Regions from separate parts of the Microbispora sp. CA-135349 genome, predicted to be linked through region 1. Evidence: riboswitches for the same ligand, from Rfam matches in the RefSeq annotation. Region 1 holds a riboswitch; the other holds the start of a gene.
The links. A riboswitch is a leader RNA that binds a small molecule or an ion and turns the genes downstream of it on or off. The one in region 1 is predicted to bind thiamine pyrophosphate.
Positions count from the first base shown of each region.

Region 2: it holds a riboswitch for thiamine pyrophosphate, as region 1 does, so the genes downstream of both, ACQPZZ_RS01190 (purine-cytosine permease family protein) here and thiO (glycine oxidase ThiO) in region 1, are expected to answer to the same signal.

Region 1 is NZ_CP192001.1:3,055,291-3,059,087, forward strand. Features, by position in the region: gene ACQPZZ_RS14365 (thiazole synthase) at 1-682, opposite strand, end outside; gene thiS (sulfur carrier protein ThiS) at 685-885, opposite strand; gene thiO (glycine oxidase ThiO) at 882-2,018, opposite strand; TPP riboswitch at 2,007-2,117, opposite strand; gene ACQPZZ_RS14380 (NAD(P)/FAD-dependent oxidoreductase) at 2,318-3,496, shown strand; gene ACQPZZ_RS14385 (Rv2175c family DNA-binding protein) at 3,540-3,797, shown strand, end outside.
Region 2 is NZ_CP192001.1:243,015-246,811, forward strand. Features, by position in the region: gene ACQPZZ_RS01170 (GOLPH3/VPS74 family protein) at 1-189, opposite strand, end outside; gene ACQPZZ_RS01175 (TenA family protein) at 233-838, shown strand; gene ACQPZZ_RS01180 (Fpg/Nei family DNA glycosylase) at 861-1,739, shown strand; gene ACQPZZ_RS01185 (rhodanese-like domain-containing protein) at 1,827-2,150, shown strand; TPP riboswitch at 2,261-2,377, shown strand; gene ACQPZZ_RS01190 (purine-cytosine permease family protein) at 2,368-3,708, shown strand.

The sequences.
Region 1 (3,797 bases):
TGACCGCCTGCCGCATGGCGGCGGCCATCAGGTCCGGCCGGTGCGCCCGGGTCACCGCGCTCGCCAATAGCACGGCGTCGCAGCCCAGCTCCATCGCCAGCGCGGCGTCGCTGGCCGTGCCGACGCCGGCGTCGAGGATCACCGGAACCGTGGCGGCCTCGACGATCAGCTCGATGCTGTGCGGGTTGCGGATGCCCAGCCCGGAGCCGATCGGGGCGCCCAGGGGCATCACGGCGGCGCACCCGGCGTCCTGGAGCCTGCGGGCCAGCGCCGGGTCGTCGCCGATGTACGGCAGCACCACGAAACCGTCGGCGACCAGCCGCTCGGCGGCGTCGAAGGTCTCGATCGGGTCGGGCAGCAGGGTCCGCTCGTCGGCGATGACCTCCAGCTTGACCCAATCGGTCTCCAGCGCCTCGCGGGCCAGGCGGGCGGTCAGCACGGCCTCCCCGGCGGTGAAGCAGCCCGCCGTGTTCGGCAGCACCTTGATGCCGCGTGCGCGCAGCACGTCCAGCACCGAACCGCGCGACGCCGGGTCGAGCCTGCGCATCGCGACGGTCGTCAGCTCGGTGCCGGACTCCTCCAGCGCCTGGTCGAGCACCTCCAGTGACGGCGCGCCGCCGGTGCCCATGATGAGACGCGAGGTGAACTTCTCCCCGCCCAGCACGAAGACGTCGTCGGTCATGCTCATCCTCCCTGTACGGCGGTCAGCACCTCGACGCCGTCCCCGTCCGCCACATAAGTGGAGTCCCAGGCGCTCCGGCTCACCACCTCGCCGTTCACCGCAACCGCGACCCCTGACGTGAGGGACGTGAGGGTCCGTACGGCGTCGCCGACCGTGGCGCCGTCCGGCAGTTCGGCCGCGCCTCCGTTGATCGTGACTTTCACTCGCTGAATCTCCCTGGATCGCAGAATCCGGCGACGGAGGGCGCCTCGCCGCCGGTCAGGAACGCGGCGACGGCGTCGGCGGTGATCGGGGACAGCAGCACCCCGTTGCGTCCGTGCCCGGTCGCCGCGAACACGCCGGGCGGCCCCGCCGGGCCGATGAGCGGCAGGTTGTCGGGCGTGCCGGGGCGGAAGCCGACCGTCGTCTCGGTCAGTTCGAGCTCCGTGATGCCGGGCACCAGTTCGCGGGCGTCGCGCAGCAGCTCGTACACACCGCCGGCGGTGACCCGCGCGTCGTACCCCAGCTCTTGCGACGTGGCCCCCAAAGTGATCTCGCCGTCGCCCCGGGGGACCAGGTAGGCGGGGGAGCCGTGCACCAGCCCCCGGACGCACCGGCTGAGGAACCCGCGGGGCCCGCGCAGCCGGAGGATCTCTCCCTTGATCGGGCGTACCGGCAGGCCGGGCAGCAGGGACGCCGACCACGATCCGGCCGCCACGACGACCTGGCCCGCGGCGACGGCGGCGCCGGACTCCAGCCGCACGGACGGGCCGCCCGTCCCGGAGTCGTCGATCCCGGCGACGCGCTCGGTCACCAGCGTTCCGCCCGCCTTTTCGAACGCCGTGAGCAGGGCGCGCACGACCCTGCGGGGGTTGACCCAGGCGTCGTCGCGGGCGAGTAGCCCGCCCCGTACGGAGGGGGAGAGCATGGGCTCGAAGGAGCGGCACTCGCGCCCGGTGAGCCGCTCGACCCGCAGGCCGAGCGTCCGCTCGAAGGCCGCGAGGTCGTCGAGGTAGGCCATGTCGTCCGCGCCGCGGGCGACCTCGAGCGTGCCCTCGGTGCGGTAGTCGAGGTCGGCGCCGGTCTCGTCCTCCAGTTCCGCGCGGAACGCCGGCCACGCCGCCAGCGAGGCGAGGCCGAGCCGCAGCAGCGGCTCCTCCGTGTAGGTCACCTCGCTGACCGGCGCGAGCATCCCGGCCGACGCGTACGTGGCGCCGCCTCCGGGTGCGGGGTCCACCACCGCCACAGACAGGCCCCGCCGCGCCGTGCGCCAGGCGGCGGCCAGGCCGGTCACGCCGCCACCCACGATCACGACGTCGTAGCCGGACTGGGCATCGGATGGCGATGTGCGGGACACAGCGCTCCCTTCGCCGGCATTACCCGGATCAGGTCGGGGCGGTCGAGAGCCTCGCGCTCTCCTCTCAGCCCGGTCCGCCGGGCTCCCGCGCGTCTTACGCCCACCAGCGTAGTACGTCGCCCATAACGGCCTATCGCCGGACCGGCGGCCGTCGCACGCGAACGTCCGGACCCGGGCGGTCCGGCGGGTACGCGGCGTTTCCTCACAACGCAGGCCCCCGCGAAAGTGCGCGTCAATTGCCCAACTCGTTATGGGGGGCCCGTTGGCCAGGGCCCCGGTTGACAATCTATGGTCAAGCTGTGGATCACGTCGTGGTGGTGGGTGCCGGCCTGGCCGGCGTGCGAAGCATCGAGGCGTTGAGGGCCCGTGGATTCACCGGCCGCATCACGCTCATCGGCGAGGAACACCATCGCCCCTATGACCGGCCCCCGCTGTCGAAGGCGGTGCTGCTGGGAGGCACCGACTCGACCGTGGTCGACTCCGATCTCGACGCCCTCGACGTGCGGCTGTGCCTCGGCACGGCGGCCAAGGGCCTGCGTGACGGCGTGCTGGAGACGACCGAGGGCGAGCTGGACTACGACGGCCTGGTCATCGCCACCGGCGCCACGCCGATCCGCCTGCGCGGCGAGGGCGTCCAGCACGTGCTGCGCACGATCGACGACGCGCTGGCGCTGCGCGAGCGGCTGGTCCCCGGCGCCCGCGTGGCCGTCGTCGGGGCCGGCTGGATCGGCGCCGAGGTCGCCACGGCCGCGGCCAGGGCCGGTTGCCGGGTGACCGTCGTGGAGGCGGGGGAGAGCCCGCTCGCCGTGGCGCTCGGGCCCGCCGTCGGCAGCCACACGGCCTCCTGGTACGCGCGGGCGGGCGTCGAACTGCTTCTCGGCGCGATGGTCGGCACCGTGGACGCCGACGGCCTCACGCTCATGTCCGGCGCCCGGGTGCCGGCCGACGTGATCGTCACCGGCGTCGGCGTGCGCCCGGCCGTCGACTGGCTGAAGGGCTCGGCCGTCCGGCTCGACGACGGGGTGGCCGTCGACGAGCACCTGCGCACGTCGCTGCCCAACGTGGTGGCGGTGGGCGACTGCGCGAACTGGTGGTCGCGCAGGTTCCGCACCCGGCTGCGGGTCGAGCACTGGGACACCGCGCTCCAGGCTCCCGACACCGCCGTCGCCACCCTGCTGGGCGAGGAGGCGGTCTACGACCCCGTGCCGTACTTCTGGTCGGAGCAGTTCGGTCACATGGTGCAGTTCGCCGGTCATCGGGAGGCCGGTGACCGCGTGCTGCTGCGCGGCGACCCGCGTACGGACGCGAAGTGGGCGGTGTGCTGGCTGACGGCGGAGGACCGGCTCGCCGCGGTGCTCACCGTCGACCGGCCGCGCGACGTGGTGCAGGGCCGCCGGATCGTCGAGAGCGGTCGGCGGCTCGATCCCACGCGGGTGGCCGACCCGGCCGTGCCGCTCCGCGACTGCATTATGACGTAATCGAGGTGTTTCCCGGCAGCTCCGCTGTGGTAAAGGTGGATCCGTGACGCTTACTGTTGCGAAGATCGACCGGGAGACCGACCAGCTCGTAGGGGAGTGGCTCCCCCTCTCGGAGGCCGCCAAGAAGCTCGGGCTCAGCATCGGCCGCGCCAAGCAACTCCTCAAGGACAAGAAGCTCGCCGGCGTACGGCGGGGCGGCGGAGAGCCGCAGATCCCCGCGGTGTTCGTCGCGGACGGCGAGGTGCTCAAGGGCCTGCCCGGCACGCTCACCGTGCTGTCGGACGCCGGATACGACGAGGTG
Region 2 (3,797 bases), 2.8 Mb from region 1:
CTCGCCCAGCCGGGTGTGGTCGACGGGCACGACCTTCGCGCCGTCGAGGTCCACCCGGCCGCGTACGGCGAGCTCCGCGAGCAGCGCACCCCCCAGGGCGCAGTCGAGCTCCACCGACCCGATGACCGGCTTTCCGGTGTCTTCCCGGTAGGCCAGCAGCAGCACTTCCTCGGCGATCGTCAGCGTCACGCAGACGAGCCTAACTCTCCGATCAGGGCCAGAATGGGCGCTTATGGGAATCTCTGCGGACCTCCACGCCATCGGGCGGCCGATGCTGGACGCCCAGCTCGCGCACCCGACCGTACGCGGCATCGCGGCGGGCGACCTGCCCGAGCCGGTCTTCAGGTCGTGGCTGGAGCAGGACTATCTGTACCTGCTCGACTACGTCCGGGTGTTCAGCCGGCTGGCCTGGCAGGCCCCGGACGCCCACCTCGGCGACCTGGTCGACCTCGCGTACGCCACCTGGCACGACGAGCTGAACCTGCACCGGTCGCTGTCGGCCGAGTTCGGCGCCGACCTCGACGGCGCGGTGAAGGGCCCGGCCTGCGCGGCGTACACGTCGTTCCTGCTGGAGGCGGCGGCCGACTACGCGGAGGGCCTGGCCGCGTTGTACCCCTGCATGTGGGGCTACTCGACGCTCGGCCGGATCCTGGCCGCCGACCCGCCCGCCGAGCCCCGGTACAAGGCGTGGGTGGACACCTACGCCGACCCCGGGTTCGCCACCCTCGCCGAGCGCATCGCCGTGATGATCGACGAGGCGGCTCCCGACCCGGCGCGCGCCAGGGAGCTGTTCGTCCGGGGCATGGAGCACGAGCTCGCGTTCTGGGACGTCCCCTGACCGCGCGGGTTAGTGTGAAGGCATGCCGGAGCTGCCCGAGGTCGAGGCGCTCGCCGAGTTCCTCCGCGAGCACGCCGTCGGCCATGCCGTCGTCGGCGTCGACGTGACCGCCATCCAGGCGCTCAAGACCGTGAACCCGCCCGTCACCGCGCTCGCAGGGCTGCTCGTCACCGGCGTGGCGCGGCGAGGCAAGTTCCTCGACGTCGACTGCGACGGCCTGCACTTCGTCACCCACCTGGCCCGGGGCGGCTGGCTGCGCTGGCGCGACGACCTCACGGGCGCGCGGCCGGTGCGGCCGGGCAAGGGCCCGCTCGCGGTCCGGGTGAGGCTGTCGCCGGGCGAGGACGGCCGCGCCCCCGGGTTCGAGCTGACCGAGGCCGGCACGCAGAAACGCCTGGCCGTCTACGTGGTGCGCGATCCCGGGGAGGTCCCCGGCATCGCGGGCCTCGGGCCCGACCCGCTCGCCGAGGAGTTCACCCCGGACCTGCTCAAGACGATCGTGGGCGGCAGCCGCGCGCAGATCAAGGGCCTGCTGCGGGACCAGAAGGTGATCGCGGGCATCGGCAACGCCTACTCCGACGAGGTGCTGCACGTCGCGAAGATGTCCCCCTTCAAGGTCGCCGGCACGCTGACCGACGGCCAGATCGCCGATTTGCACGACGCGATCGTGAGCACGCTGCGGGACGCGGTCGGGCGGGCCAGGGGGCTGGCCGCCAAGGACCTCAAGTCGGAGAAGAAGTCGGGCCTGCGCGTGCACGGCCGTACGGGCGAGACGTGCGAGGTGTGCGGCGACACGATCAGGGAGGTGTCGTTCGCCGACTCGTCGCTGCAGTACTGCCCGGCCTGCCAGACCGGTGGCAAGCCGCTGGCCGACCGCCGGCTGTCGCGCCTGCTGAAGTAGCGCCGCTGAAGTAGCGTCGGCGACCACCGAGGATCACAGCTGCAGGTCCGGGCCCGGGCACGGGTGTCGTGCCGCCACAATGGGCGCATGACATTGCCGGAAATCACCCCTGACGCCCTGCCCGACGACGCGTACCTGCTGGACGTCCGCGAAAACGAGGAGTGGGTGGCCGGCCACGCCCCCGGCGCCGTTCACATCCCGCTCGGTGAGCTGCAGGTGCGGCTGGACGAGGTGCCGCACGACCGGCGGGTGTACGTGGTCTGCCGGGTCGGCGGCCGGTCGGCGCACGCGGCGATGTGGCTCAACCACATCGGCAGGGACGCCGTCAACGTGGACGGTGGCATGCAGTCCTGGGCCGCGGTCGGACGCCCGATGGTGAGCGAGACTGGCGCGGCGCCCTACGTCGCGTAGAAACCCAGGCCGGCGCGGGCAGCGGGCGGCGTGGGAACCAGGCCGGCGCGGAAACAGGCGGCGCAGGCTTAGGAGAACGGTCAAAGTAGTGCCATAATCGCAAAGACATCATCAATACTCGCGGGAGCTCGGGCGTGACCGGGCTGAGAGGGCGGATCGAAGTCGTGCCGCCGACCGCATGAACCTGTCCGGATAATGCCGGCGTAGGGAGCGTGTGATGACTTCTGCCGTCGTCGACGACGCGCACGCGGAGGTTCCGCTCACCCTGGACGAGGCGGCCCCGAGAAATCTGGGCCTGCTCGATCAGGGGGCGTTCTGGGCCAACCTCGGGGTGAGCCTTCTCGGCTTCTCCGGGGCGCTGTTCCTGCTCGACCCGCTGGGCGGGAAGCCGCTCACGTTCACCGCCGCGGTCCTGGCCGCCGTCGTCGGCAGCCTGGTCGGGACGGCGATGGTCGGCCTGGCCGCGATCCCCGGCACGCGGACCGGCCGCCCCGCGATGGTGCTGCTGCGCGGCCTGTTCGGGGCCCGGCTCTCGTACATCCCGACCGTGCTGAACATCGTGCAGATGCTCGGCTGGGGCGCCTTCGAGCTGTGGGTGATCGCCAACGGCGCGCAGGCGCTGTTCGGCACGGCGGTGCCGTACGCCGTGTGGGCGGTCGCGGCGGGCGCGCTGACGATCGCGCTGACGATCCGGCCGCTCGGCGCGCTGCGGCTGCTGCGCCGCTACGTCACCGCGGGCGTCGTGATCGCGATGATCTGGCTGTCGGTCGCCCTGTTCGCTCAGGGGCCGTCCGTGGGGGGCGGCTCCTGGGACGCCTTCGCCCCCGCGGTCGACTACGTCATCGCGCTGTCGGTGTCGTGGGTGCCGATGGCGGCCGACTACGCCAGGCACTCGCGGTCGAGCGGCGCGGCGTTCACCGGCGTGGTGGCGGGATACACGATCGCCCAGGTTGCCTGTCTGGCCCTCGGCATCGCCGCGCTCGCCCTGGTCGGCAACGACGAGAACAAGGTGTGGGATCCGTTCGTGGCCGCTCCTCTCGGGGTCGTGTTCTTCGGCATCCTGGTGCTGCGCGAGGTCGACCAGTCGTTCGCGAACGTCTACTCGACGACGGTGTCGATCCAGAACCTCGCCCCGCGCTGGGACCGCCGGGTGATCTCGGTGGTGATCGGCGTGCTCACCACGCTGATCGCGCTGTTCGCCGACGTGAACTCCTACGGCGCGTTCCTGAGCGTGATCGGGGCGGTGTTCGTGCCGATGTTCGCCGTCCTCGTGGTCGACTACTTCCTGCTCGGCGGGGCCGCCCGGTGGAACACGGCAGAGGACGCCCCCTCCCGCTGGCTCATGGTCGCGCCGTGGATCCTCGGGTTCGCGGCGTACTGGATCGTGACGTCCACCCCCACCGTCGGCTGGTGGGACGGGTTCTGGACCGACGTCCGCCTCGCTCTCGGGTTCGTCCACCAGCCCTGGATGAACGCCGCGCTCGCCGCCTTCCTCGTCGCCGCGCTGGTGACCGCGGCGCTGTCCGTCCCGGCCCGCCGCCTGCGGTCGCGCCGTTAGAGGGGGCCTGCCTCTCACCCCAGCCGGCTTCGCCCTGGGGCCGGCGTGTTTCCCGGGCCGGTGTGTTTCTCGGGCCGGCTTCTCACCCA